DNA from 4 places in the Undibacterium sp. Ji22W genome. Region 1 is predicted to be linked to each of the others. Evidence: predicted binding sites of a transcription regulator. Region 1 holds the regulator's gene; each other region holds the start of a gene.
What was found. Region 1 encodes LexA, which represses DNA repair genes until DNA is damaged. Its sites were predicted from a motif close to ACTGTATNNNNATACAGT; they were not measured.
Positions count from the first base shown of each region.

Region 1 (3,064 bases):
TTGGATAGGATGGAAGTGATTCGATTGTCTGGTTATACCGAAGACGAAAAAGCTAGTATTGCACTACGTTATTTATTGCCTAAACAAGTGAAAAATAACGGTCTCAAAGATGAGGAAATTTCGGTTTCTGAATCTGCAATCCGCGACATCATTCGTTATTACACACGTGAGGCCGGTGTGCGTTCGCTTGAGCGTGAAATCTCTAAGATTTGCCGTAAAGTGGTGAAGATGTTATTGCTTAAGAAGAGTGAGAAAAAAGCTACGATTACTTCGAAAAATCTGGATAAATTCTTAGGTGTGCGTCGCTATGATTTTGGTGTCGCAACAAAAGAAAATCAGGTCGGTCAAGTCGTCGGTTTGGCATGGACCGAAGTTGGTGGGGATTTGTTGACGATTGAAGCTGTTTCAATGCCCGGTAAAGGTGCGACGATTCGTACCGGTACACTCGGCGATGTCATGAAGGAGTCGATTGAGGCTGCCCGTACCGTTGTTCGTAGCAGAGCCGCACGTTTGGGCATCAAAGCAGATGTGTTTGAAAAAACCGACGTACATATTCATGTGCCTGAGGGTGCAACGCCGAAAGACGGCCCGTCGGCCGGTATTGCAATGACTACGGCAATGGTATCTATCTTTACCGGCATTCCAGTGCGTGCGGATGTGGCGATGACAGGTGAAATTACCTTACGCGGCGAAGTGTTGCCGATCGGTGGCTTGAAGGAAAAATTGTTAGCAGCACATCGCGGGGGAATCAAGACGGTTTTGATTCCAGAAGAAAATGCGAAGGATTTGACGGAAATTCCCGATAACGTCAAAAATAAACTGGAGATTATTCCAGTTCGTTGGATTGATAAAGTGTTGGAAATTGCCTTGGAGCGACAGCCTGTGCCATTGACTGAAGAGGAAATGGCGTTGCCTGCAGTAGCGAAGGCAGATCCAAGTGCCGACACTTCAACTATCAAACATTGATTTGTATTGTTAATCCGAATAAAAAAATGCCCGATAAATTCATCGGGCATTTTTTTGTGAGAATGATATTCTAAATCTCAAAGTTTTTAGTCGGAGCGCTGTACATTGGTGTCGCCCCGCAATCTTGTAACTGCGGTTTACCAGCTGCGCATCAATCCAACTGCCAGACCTTCCAAGGCAAAATCGTTCTCATTTTCATTGATGATGATAGGAGAAAAATCTGGATTTTCTGGCAGCAGTTCAATGCCAGTCGATGTTTTCATGTACCGTTTGACAGTCACCTCGTCGCTTATTCTGGCTACCACAATTTGGCCATTGCGGGCACTGTCAGTTTTTTTGACTGCCAGCAAATCGCCATCCATGATGCCAAAATCACGCATTGATAATCCACGCACGCGGAGCAAAAAATCTGGTTTGGCAGAAAATAATGATGGGTCAACCTGATAGGTTGCCTCCACATGTTCTGTTGCTAAAATAGGTGAGCCTGCTGCCACGCGACCAACAAGTGGCAAGCTTAACTGCATAAAAGTTGGATGTCGTAGCGCCATTTGCGCACTTGGCATTGAGTTTGTTAGTTCTGAATCCAGTAGGCGAATCCCGCGTGAGGTGCCCGCTGCGATCTCAATGACGCCTTTACGCGCCAAGGCTTGCAGGTGTTCTTCTGCGGCATTGGTTGAGCGAAAGCCTAATTCATTGGCAATTTCAGCTCGAGTCGGCGGAAAGCCTGTATTTTGGATCGCATCTTTGATGAGATTGAGAATTTGTTCCTGGCGAGCAGTGAGCTTTAACATGATGATCCTGAATATGTCTGGGTAAATCTTATCGGTGTTTGCGAATGAACTGTATATATAAGCAGACTGTATTTTTATACAGTAAATGACTGAATGCAAGTCATTTTGTATTTTTTTTGTACTTTGTTTTAAATTAGCAGCTAATACTCAATTTTCGAGTGATTAAATCACTTAGTTAGCAATTTTAAATCCGATGATCGTGCTAGAAGCTTGATTGTCAGTCAGAAGTGCGTTATCATCGTGGGCTGTCCTCTTCCTGCACTCGTCTTGACGCCGAGGCAGGCTTTATTATTGTCCACAAGGAGAATTTATGCGTCATTATGAAATCGTATTTATCGTACATCCCGATCAAAGCGAGCAAGTTCCTGCAATGATCGAACGCTACAAAGCTAGCGTAACTACACGTGGCGGCCAAGTGCACCGCGTTGAAGATTGGGGCCGTCGTCAGTTGGCTTACATGATTCAAAAATTAGCTAAAGCTCATTATGTTTGCATGAATATTGAGTGCGACGCTGAAACTTTGCTTGAGTTGGAAACAGCATTCAAATTTAATGATGCCGTATTGCGCCACCTCACAGTTAAATTGAAAAAAGCGGAAACAGCGCCTTCTCCAATGATGAAGTCTGTGCAGAAAGAAGATTCTGCTAAGGCACAACGTGTTGAAGCGCCTGCAGCTTAATAGTTTTAACTAAGAGCGTGTAAGAAGCTGTAAAAAAACAAAGTAAAAACAAACTTGTGAATCAACTTAAAGTCGTAGCCACAGTTGTCGAAAAATCGGTGTTGCGTTATACCCCTGCGGGAATACCCATCGCCACTGCAACTTTGATTCACGATTCTAAGCAAGAGCAAGCAGGCGGTCAGCGCCAAGTTGAATTTGAAGTTCCAGCTATTGCAGCAGGTGAAATTTCAAAGCGATTCTTGGAGATAGAGTTGGGCGTTTCTATGATTTTTACAGGCTTTTTAGCACGCAAGAACCGCAACAGCAAAAGTCTCGTTTTTCATGTGACTGAGTTTCAGAAAGCTGAAATTGAGTCGCCAAACGAAACAAATTTACTAGATTAGGAGCCAAAAATGGCATTCGGTAAAAAATTTGATAAAAGCAAATTAAAACAAAAGCGTCAGCAACAAAATCCTTTGTTCAAGCGTAAAAAATTCTGCCGCTTCTCAGCGGGTCATGTAGCCGCAGTTGACTACAAAGACATCGATACATTAAAAGATTTTATCCAAGAAAACGGCAAAATCATGCCAGCACGTTTGACTGGTACTAAAGCTTTGTATCAACGTCAAGTTGACACAGCAGTTAAGCG
Region 1 is NZ_JBMPOU010000004.1:31,712-34,775, reverse strand. Features, by position in the region: gene lon (endopeptidase La) at 1-966, shown strand, start outside; gene lexA (transcriptional repressor LexA) at 1,104-1,757, opposite strand; gene rpsF (30S ribosomal protein S6) at 2,068-2,436, shown strand; gene priB (primosomal replication protein N) at 2,493-2,819, shown strand; gene rpsR (30S ribosomal protein S18) at 2,829-3,064, shown strand, end outside.

Region 2 (3,064 bases), on a different contig from region 1:
TGTAATAGACTCGGTGCAACCGCTTGGCGACCGCGCTCATGTTCGAGTATTAGCGTTAATTGCTTAATGGCTTTTTGTTGTTGATTGAGCCAGCCACATAATTGCAATACCAACCCGCGTGTAAAATGAAAAATGGTGTCAGTTTTGTCGATACGATCTGGCAATTCACAACGCGCATGAAAACTATCGGGCACGGTGATCCATTGATGTAAGGCGACTTGTTCTCCATACGCGATATCTAATGCATTAAGTAGTGCTTTACCACAGCGCCTTTGTAAACCAGCGCGCGGCAAATGGCGTAATGCGCTTAAGTCGGTACAAGCGATTCCTTGCAGCCAATCAAGATAGCGATGCGTGGCTGGAAGCAAATAACAAGGTAGAACATCTAAATGTTGCGCTAAGCGTTTATTGCTTAAGCATAGTTGTAGCTGACGCGGACGTCGCTGTTTGCTTACTATTTTTGTGGCTGGTTTTTGTGCGATTTTTTGCGCCAATAAGCTAGCAGCACTGGCGTTGCGAGCGATTCCAATTGTCGCACTGACACCCAAGTGGTGTAAGTCTTGCCGGATGCGGCGATACAGTTGTCGTATGCCACCAAATAGTCGCAAGCTGGCAGCGACCTCGATCAAAATAATGTCTGCATGATCTTCACAAAAACGCACTTGCGGCGAATACTGTAAGAGACTCACCGCCACTTGCTGACGTAATGTTCGCTCTAATTCCGGATCACGTTGTTTGACCTCGGCTTGTTCGCACAATAAGGCTATGCTGTTTTGCCGCATGCCGGGCAAAAGACCACAGGCTCTGAGACTGTCGCTTAAAGCATAGATACGTTGCTGTTCACAAACCACCAGATGATGATTTGCCTGCTGATGCAGGTAATCACTTTGGCCTTCACTTAAACCATCGCTTAAACCATTATTGAAGCAATTATGTAAGCTATCACTCCACCAATGCGGATGAAATACCTCCAGCGCGAGCTGCGGCAGGTAAATGGCTATCCACAAAGGAGGAATCGAGATTGGCATGATGTTGGGTATGAAGCTGGCTATAAAGCTGGCTATAAAGCTGATAATGACTGGCGGGTAATGAAAATTGCGGCACTAAATCTTTCAATGGCAAAACGATGGGTTTTGCCTGCTGTGCCCCTCGTCGTTTAAAAACCTCGATTTGCAGACCAGTGTTGTCGAGCGCCAGTTTTAGCCGTAGCGGCGCTGGCGAAGGGCTAAGCTGACTTTCCCACGGGCGTATCAAGCAAAACAAACTACGCCCCGTTTGTGCAGCTAAATGCAGGCGACGTAAAGCATCGCTTTTAAAATTCTGACGCGCTGGCTGCCACAACAATAAAGCACTGCAAGCCTGATTTTTGACGATTTGTTCAGCCGCCCATAAAGCATCTTGCGGTTTATTACACGGTAGCCATAACACGCGCGATAAATCCAGCCGCAAAGCAGAAAGCGCCAGAATCTGCGGCTGATAAGGCGTATTCAATAAAATAATCTGACCTTCTCGCAGTTGTGCCAGCGCAGGGCTAAGTAATTGCAATTCAGCACTGCCAGCTTGTTGTACCAGTAATTCCGTTAAATTTGCTAAAGGCCAACCCGCTCCCGGTAGTTCGTTTGCCAGAGACGGATGACCGCAATCGAGATATTCGCCAAAGCCACGCCCCAACTGCGATGCGCGCCATAAAGACGGATGCAGATTCTCTAAATTTGTGTTCGGATGGGGTGATGTAGTGGAAAACATAACAAGGCATATACTGTATGGATGTACAGTATATGCCTTGTTTTAGGAAATTTCAAAGATTTGTTGAAACCGGTGCAGAGTAATAAATTGATGTTTTTTAGTCTATGAAAAATAGAAATACTTAGTTTCATAAAACTAAAGACTTGATTGTGGTACTGGCTAAATTAGAAGTCGAAGTAGAGGCAGGACGAGATATCAGCAGGCTTTAGAACGATAACGTAGAGATTGTTAGCTTGTTAAAGCCCGCTGAATTGCTGGTTGGCGATAAGGCCAAATTTGAGAATGCTAACTATGTCGCTTTGATTTTTTTCCAGCACTAGCCAATGTTTTTTTTGTACGGTTGGATGCTTGTTTGTTGCTGGCTTTGTGATGCGCTTTTGCAAGCTGTGGCTTGGCTTTGCTGTTTCGGCTAGCGGTTTTGTGATTGGAATCAGCATGTACTTTAGGAATGTGCAAGACTAATTTCTGACCAACTGCAACTTGATCTTTGCGTAAATTGTTCCAAGATTTAATATCCGCGACACTGAGCTTATAGCGTTTTGCCAGGCTAGCCAAATTGTCTTTTCTACCGACTTTAATCTGTATCTTACGGGTGCCAGCACTCGGTTTCTCTATGGTCAATTGCGCCAATTCGGCGATCTGTAGGGGAATATTTTCCTCTGAGGATTTAGCCGATTTCGGCACCAGTATGGTTGATCCAGCTTTTACAATCATTTTGGCTGGAATTGCATTCACTTCGCGTAACTGATCCGCTTTATAGCCAAAGCGATTCGCTAGCGTTTCAACACGCTCAGACTTATTCACGCTCAAGGTAGTCCAGGATGAATACGGACCTTTCCAGCTCAGGAAATTATTCTCGAAGATCGATGCTTTTTCTATCGGTAATAAGATATTGATGTTGTTGCCGCCAGTGATGACTGGGCGGTTAAATTGCGGATTTAAGGCTTTGAATTCATTCAAAGGTAATTCCGCTAACTTTGCCGCTAATTGAACATCAATGTCTTTCTGACTTTTGACCGTGGTGAAGTAGGGCTCATTATCAAGTCTCGGTAATACGATATTGAAATGTTCTGGATGGCCGATAATATTTTTGACGGCTTGTAGTTTCGGCACATAATTTCTGGTTTCGTGCGGCATCAAGGCGGACAAACTATCGAAATCAATCGGTAAGCCCATTGCTTGTTGTTTCTTGATCGCACGTTGTACCGAGCCTTCGCCCCAGTTATAGGCTGCCAGCGCAAGTTGCCAGTCACCGAAGATATTGTAGAGACGCTGCAAATAGTCGAGCGCTGCTTCAGTAGAGTCTAAGACTCCGCGG
Region 2 is NZ_JBMPOU010000001.1:370,917-373,980, forward strand. Features, by position in the region: gene ACO0KW_RS01480 (Y-family DNA polymerase) at 1-1,028, opposite strand, end outside; gene imuA (translesion DNA synthesis-associated protein ImuA) at 943-1,746, opposite strand; gene ACO0KW_RS01490 (transglycosylase SLT domain-containing protein) at 2,032-3,064, opposite strand, start outside.
Region 2: the regulator LexA is predicted to act here: its motif matches at 1,759-1,776, upstream of imuA (translesion DNA synthesis-associated protein ImuA).

Region 3 (3,064 bases), on a different contig from region 1:
GAACGCCTAAAAACTATCCTCTCCGGCGTTACCCAAATCATCCAAACCTACCAACCCGATTGTGCTGCGATTGAGAAAGTGTTCGTTAACGTCAATCCGCAATCAACACTACTACTCGGTCAAGCACGTGGTGCTGCGATCTGTGCTTTGGTGAGTGCTAACTTAGATGTCGCTGAGTACACTGCTTTGCAGGTTAAGCAGGGTGTAGTTGGTCACGGTAAGGCGAAGAAAGAACAAGTGCAGGATATGGTGCAGCGTTTGTTGAGTTTGTCTGGCACACCGAGTTCTGACGCAGCTGATGCGCTGGGTGTGGCGATTTGTCATGCGCATAGTGGGGATACTTTGAAGACGCTTGGGGCTATTGCGCCTGAGTTGGCTAAGAAGGGTTTGCGGGTTAAGGGCGGTAGGTTGATTGGCTGACTTAGCCCAGCAGGGATGTAAAAGTGAGATATTTAAAATTGATGGCCGATTATCAGTGTTTCCCACTTTGGGAGAATTCGTCAGATCTTGTAGGAAATGTTGATCCAACATCTCTCCCAATTTCTGAAAATTTGATCTCAAAGTTAAATGAATGGGCCGAAATATTTGATGCTGTACTAAATCTCGATGATCCAGTCCAATCAGGTTTCTTGTCAGAGAAATTGAAGATTGAGTTTCATGATAAAGGGCATGATCTATGTCTTTTACTTAAATCGGAACTTGGTAGTAATTATTCGGTCATTTATGTTTAGGCAATGTTGTGAAAAATGAGGTTAGAAAAAATTTAAAATTTAATTCTAAAATCGACTTGTAATAATTAGATCTAACCCTACTATTTTGTACTCACTTTAAATTAGATTTCTGTCCTCTGTGGCGACCTAAATTTTGTAAGTGATTTTTAGCTTGCAGGTCGGGCCACACCCGACCTGTGAACGTTCAGTTGAGCTAAGCAGTGGCAGGTGTTGAATTCAACAATTCAACAAAAACATCGCCACCACAAGACTTCAAGAATAGTTTACTATCACTGCTTATTTATACAGTACGAAAGCCCAGCATGATAGGTCGTATCGCCGGAACCCTAGTCGAAAAGAACCCACCGCAGATCATGGTTGATTGCCAAGGCGTGGGCTACGAAATCGACGTCCCTATGAGTACTTTCTATAATTTGCCGGCGCTCGGTGAGAAGGTGGCCTTGTTGACCCATTTAGCGATCCGTGAAGATGCGCATGTTTTGTTTGGCTTTGGTACAGCAGAAGAACGCACGACCTTTAAACAATTAATCAAAATCAGCGGCGTCGGTGCGCGTACTGCTTTGTCAATTTTGTCTGGCATGTCAGTGGCTGATTTGGCACAAGCGATTACTTTGCAGGAAGCAGGGCGTTTAACGCGCGTGCCTGGCATAGGCAAGAAAACGGCAGAGCGTTTGTTGCTTGAGCTCAAAGGAAAACTAGGCGCAGATCTCGGCGCCGCTGGCGTTGCAACAGCGGCTGGCGATCATAGTTCGGATATTTTGAATGCTTTATTGGCGCTCGGTTATTCCGACAAAGAAGCATTAGCCGCTTTGAAATTGGTGCCAGCTGGTTCTGGTGTATCCGACGGTATCAAAGCTGCTCTTAAAGCTTTGTCGAAGAGTTAAAACACGAATAGATAAACATGAGCATACAAACCGACAATCTTTCCACACAATTCGTGGATACCCGCATTATCGCGGCGACGCCATCTTCACCTAACGAAGAAGCGATAGAACGTGCTTTGCGTCCTAAGCAGTTGGATGAATATGTAGGGCAAGAGAAAATTCGTGATCAGTTGGAAATCTTCATCGGCGCGGCGCGTCAGCGTAAAGAAGCGCTCGATCACACGCTGTTGTTCGGTCCACCAGGTTTGGGTAAAACGACCTTGGCGCACATTATTGCGCGTGAGATGGGTGTGAATTTGCGTCAGACCTCCGGGCCAGTGCTGGAGCGTGCTGGTGATCTGGCGGCTTTGCTTACCAATTTGGAAGCGAATGATGTTTTATTTATCGATGAAATTCATCGCTTATCGCCAGTGGTAGAAGAGATTTTATATCCCGCTTTAGAAGACTATCAAATCGATATCATGATAGGCGAAGGCCCCGCAGCGCGTTCAGTCAAGCTCGATTTGCAGCCGTTCACCCTAGTCGGTGCGACTACCCGTGCTGGGATGCTCACCAATCCTTTGCGTGATCGTTTCGGCATCGTGGCGCGTTTGGAATTTTATACTTCGGAAGAACTGAGTCGCATCGTCACGCGCTCTGCCTCGCTGCTGCAAGTGCCGATTGACGATGAGGGTGCTTTTGAGATTGCTAAACGGGCGCGCGGCACACCAAGGATTGCGAATCGCTTATTGCGCCGCGTACGTGATTATGTCCAAGTCAAAGGCAATGGCGAAATTACTAAACCCATGGCAGATGCAGCATTGAAAATGTTGGATGTCGACGCGGTCGGATTTGATTTGATGGATAGAAAATTGCTCGAAGCTATCTTGTTTAAATTTGGTGGTGGTCCGGTCGGTTTAGATAACGTTGCCGCAGCCATTGGTGAAGAACGCGATACGATAGAAGATGTGTTGGAGCCTTATCTGATTCAACAAGGCTATTTGCAACGCACACCACGTGGCCGTATCGCTACTGCCAGCGCTTATGAACATTTCGGTTTGACTGCGCCGCGTATTAGTCCGAATGGAGATTTGTGGGGGGCTTAAATTTTCATCCTGTATTGTCAGCTTTGAGCACTTGTTTCTAATACTTAATTTGTTCTAAATTCAATACGCTGTATCAAATATAGTACGGTGGGCGTAAATCTCGCTTCTATGCAGAGGAAAATCTATTTTTCCTATCTCTATTCTTTTTGATTGTATTTATTTCGATACAGTCTATTCTGTTAAAATTCCCCGAGGATTCACTAAGTCATTGATTTCCGTCTTAAAATATAGCGACAAGCTATGTGGCACGGCGATTGCTAATGAAAAGCAGGTTTAGTTTGACAGAGGTCATCATGCAACAAGAAGCTGGGCGCGCTGGCGCTCTTCTCACTATCGATTTGAAAGCCTTACGGGCGAATTATCG
Region 3 is NZ_JBMPOU010000002.1:272,749-275,812, reverse strand. Features, by position in the region: gene ruvC (crossover junction endodeoxyribonuclease RuvC) at 1-420, shown strand, start outside; gene ruvA (Holliday junction branch migration protein RuvA) at 1,034-1,615, shown strand; gene ruvB (Holliday junction branch migration DNA helicase RuvB) at 1,633-2,700, shown strand; gene alr (alanine racemase) at 2,961-3,064, shown strand, end outside.
Region 3: the regulator LexA is predicted to act here: its motif matches at 1,003-1,020, upstream of ruvA (Holliday junction branch migration protein RuvA).

Region 4 (3,064 bases), on a different contig from region 1:
GCCCGCTTAGGTGCAGAGGAAGAATTGGCGTTAGATGCAACGATCAAAGCCACCGCGAACAACGCGGGCTACCTCGATATCAAAATGCAGCCCGAGCGCAAGAACAATATCAAGGTACTGATGCTGTTGGATGTCGGCGGCACCATGGACGATCACATCGCGCAGATAGAGGAATTGTTTTCGGCGGCAAAAACTGAATTCAAAAACATGGAATTCTATTATTTCCATAATTGCGTCTACGATTATCTGTGGAAAAATAATCACCGACGTCATTCAGAAAAATTCGCCACGTGGGATGTGCTGCGCAAATACACGCCTGATACCAAATTAATTTTTGTCGGCGATGCCACCATGAGCCCTTATGAAATTCTGCAGGCTGGTGGCTCAGTCGAATACAACAATGAAGAAGCTGGTGCGACTTGGATACAACGCTTCACAGCACACTTCCCCAAGTATTTGTGGCTCAATCCCGAACCCGAAGGAATTTGGCAATATCGACAGTCGATCGATATCATGCGCAAATTGCTGAGTAATCGTATGTTTCCGATTACTTTGTCTGGACTGGAACAAGGAATGCGCTTATTGAGCAAGTAGATAAGTAAATAAAGTAAGTAAGTTTTTTCTTAATTCAGATCATTTATTTTGCTTGTGCGAGTTAACCCGGAATTCGCAAACTACAGTTGCCCGCGATTGTTGAGCTTCGCTCCGCTCAGCACCAACCTACGTAGAGAACATTCGCATTGAACCAGTTTTTTTCACATCTATATCACACAGAATCAAATTAACTGTACATAAAACCAGTGTTTCACATTACAATAATTCGTCAAATCCTCGGTTTTCCGTGTACGATAAAAAAAGAAGCCCATCGCTCAAACTCGGGCGAAAGCAAATAAACAAGTCAATAGATTAATTTTTCACCCATTTCATCGCATGGCAACTAAAAAAACCACAACCCCATCCGACTACAGCGAATCATCCATCCGCGTCCTCAAAGGACTGGAACCGGTCAAACAAAGACCAGGGATGTACACCCGCACCGAAAACCCTCTGCATATTATTCAAGAAGTCATCGACAATGCCTCAGATGAAGCATTGGGTGGCCATTGTAAGAATATCCAAGTTACGCTCAATGCCGACGGCAGCATCAGCGTCGAGGATGATGGCCGTGGCATTCCTGTCGGTTTGCATCCAGAAGAAGGCGTGCCTACGGTAGAAATCGTGTTCACTCGCTTGCATGCTGGCGGCAAATTTGACAAAGGTTCAGGTGGTGCTTACGCCTTCTCCGGCGGTTTGCACGGCGTCGGCGTGTCTGTCACCAATGCGCTATCGAAACGTCTCGAGATCACCGTTTGGCGTGAAGGTGGATTGCATAATCTCGTGTTTGCCAATGGCGATGTGATCGAACCATTGAGCACTCAGCCTTTAGGTCGTGGCGAAAAGAAAAATGGTACCCGCGTTTCAGTCTGGCCTGATGGAAAATATTTTGATTCGCCAGCGATTTCTATCCCAGAAATGCAGCGTTTACTGCGCTCGAAGGCGGTGTTACTGCCAGGCGTTAAAGTCACCTTCAACAATGCAAAAACCGGTGAAAGCCAAACTTGGCAATACGATCAAGGCTTGCGTGGTTACTTGACTGAAGCTCTGACACAAGCCTCACATGGCGACTTAGTGATCCCTATGTTTGAAGGCGAACAATTTGCCAATGCCGATGCCGACGGTTTTGCTGAAGGTGAAGGCGCGTCGTGGGTTGTAGCATGGACCGAAGATGGTGGCGTCGTACGCGAATCGTATGTAAATTTGATTCCAACACCGGCAGGTGGCACCCACGAATCCGGTTTGCGCGAAGGATTATTTGGCGCGGTGAAAAGCTTCGCGGAGATGCATTCGCTGCTACCCAAAGGCGTAAAACTTTTACCGGAAGACGTGTTTGCCCGAGCCTCTTTTGTACTCTCGGCCAAGGTGCTAGACCCACAATTTCAAGGACAAATTAAAGAGCGTTTAAATTCACGCGATGCGGTACGTCTGGTATCAAGTTTTTCCAAACCACCTTTAGAACTCTGGCTAAATTCGCACGTAGAACTGGGTAAAAAACTCGCCGAACTAGTGATCAAGCAAGCGCAATCGCGTCTGCGTTCCTTGCAAAAAGTCGAGAAGAAAAAATCGTCTGGTGTCGCAGTCTTACCTGGCAAACTCACCGATTGCGAATCGAACGACATCACCCGCAATGAATTATTTTTAGTCGAAGGTGACTCTGCGGGCGGCTCTGCAAAAATGGGACGTGACAAAGAGTTTCAAGCTATTCTGCCACTACGCGGTAAAGTCTTGAATTCTTGGGAATCTGAACGAGATCGCCTGTTCGCGAACAATGAAATTCACGATATCGCCGTCGCAATTGGCGTTGATCCGCACAGTGTCAACGACACCATCGATTTAACAAATCTGCGTTACGGCAAAATCTGTATTCTTTCTGATGCGGACGTCGATGGTTCACATATTCAAGTCTTGTTGTTGACACTGTTCTTTAAACACTTTCCACAGTTAATTGCACGCGGACATATCTGCATCGCCCGCCCGCCTCTATTCCGTGTCGATGCACCGGCACGTGGCAAGAAACCCGCGCAAAAAATTTATGCATTAGATCAGGGCGAACTAACTGCGATTGAAGATAAATTGCGCAAGGACGGTGTTAAAGATGGTGCTTGGGCGATTTCCCGCTTTAAGGGCTTGGGTGAGATGAATGCCAACCAATTATGGGAAACGACGATGAACCCTGATACGCGCCGTTTGTTGCCGGTGTCTCTTGGTGAATTCGATCAGGAATTTTCGGAAGGCCGTTTCAATATGCTGATGGGCAAAGGTGAAGCTTCGGCACGAAAAGCATGGTTAGAAGAGCATGGGAACGAAGCCGAAGCAGACATCTAGCTTGTGGACTTCTAAAACCGCATACTTGGGCGAATTGCGGCGTTGCTTGTCATCGCAATACTCCAGTATTGCTGTGGGAAGCGCCTTGCACTTCATCCCAATTAAGCAGTTTTAGAAGCCCCAAGTTTCAGTGAAAATATAG
Region 4 is NZ_JBMPOU010000001.1:503,652-506,715, reverse strand. Features, by position in the region: gene ACO0KW_RS02040 (vWA domain-containing protein) at 1-594, shown strand, start outside; gene ACO0KW_RS02035 (DNA topoisomerase IV subunit B) at 931-2,922, shown strand.
Region 4: the regulator LexA is predicted to act here: its motif matches at 785-802, upstream of ACO0KW_RS02035 (DNA topoisomerase IV subunit B).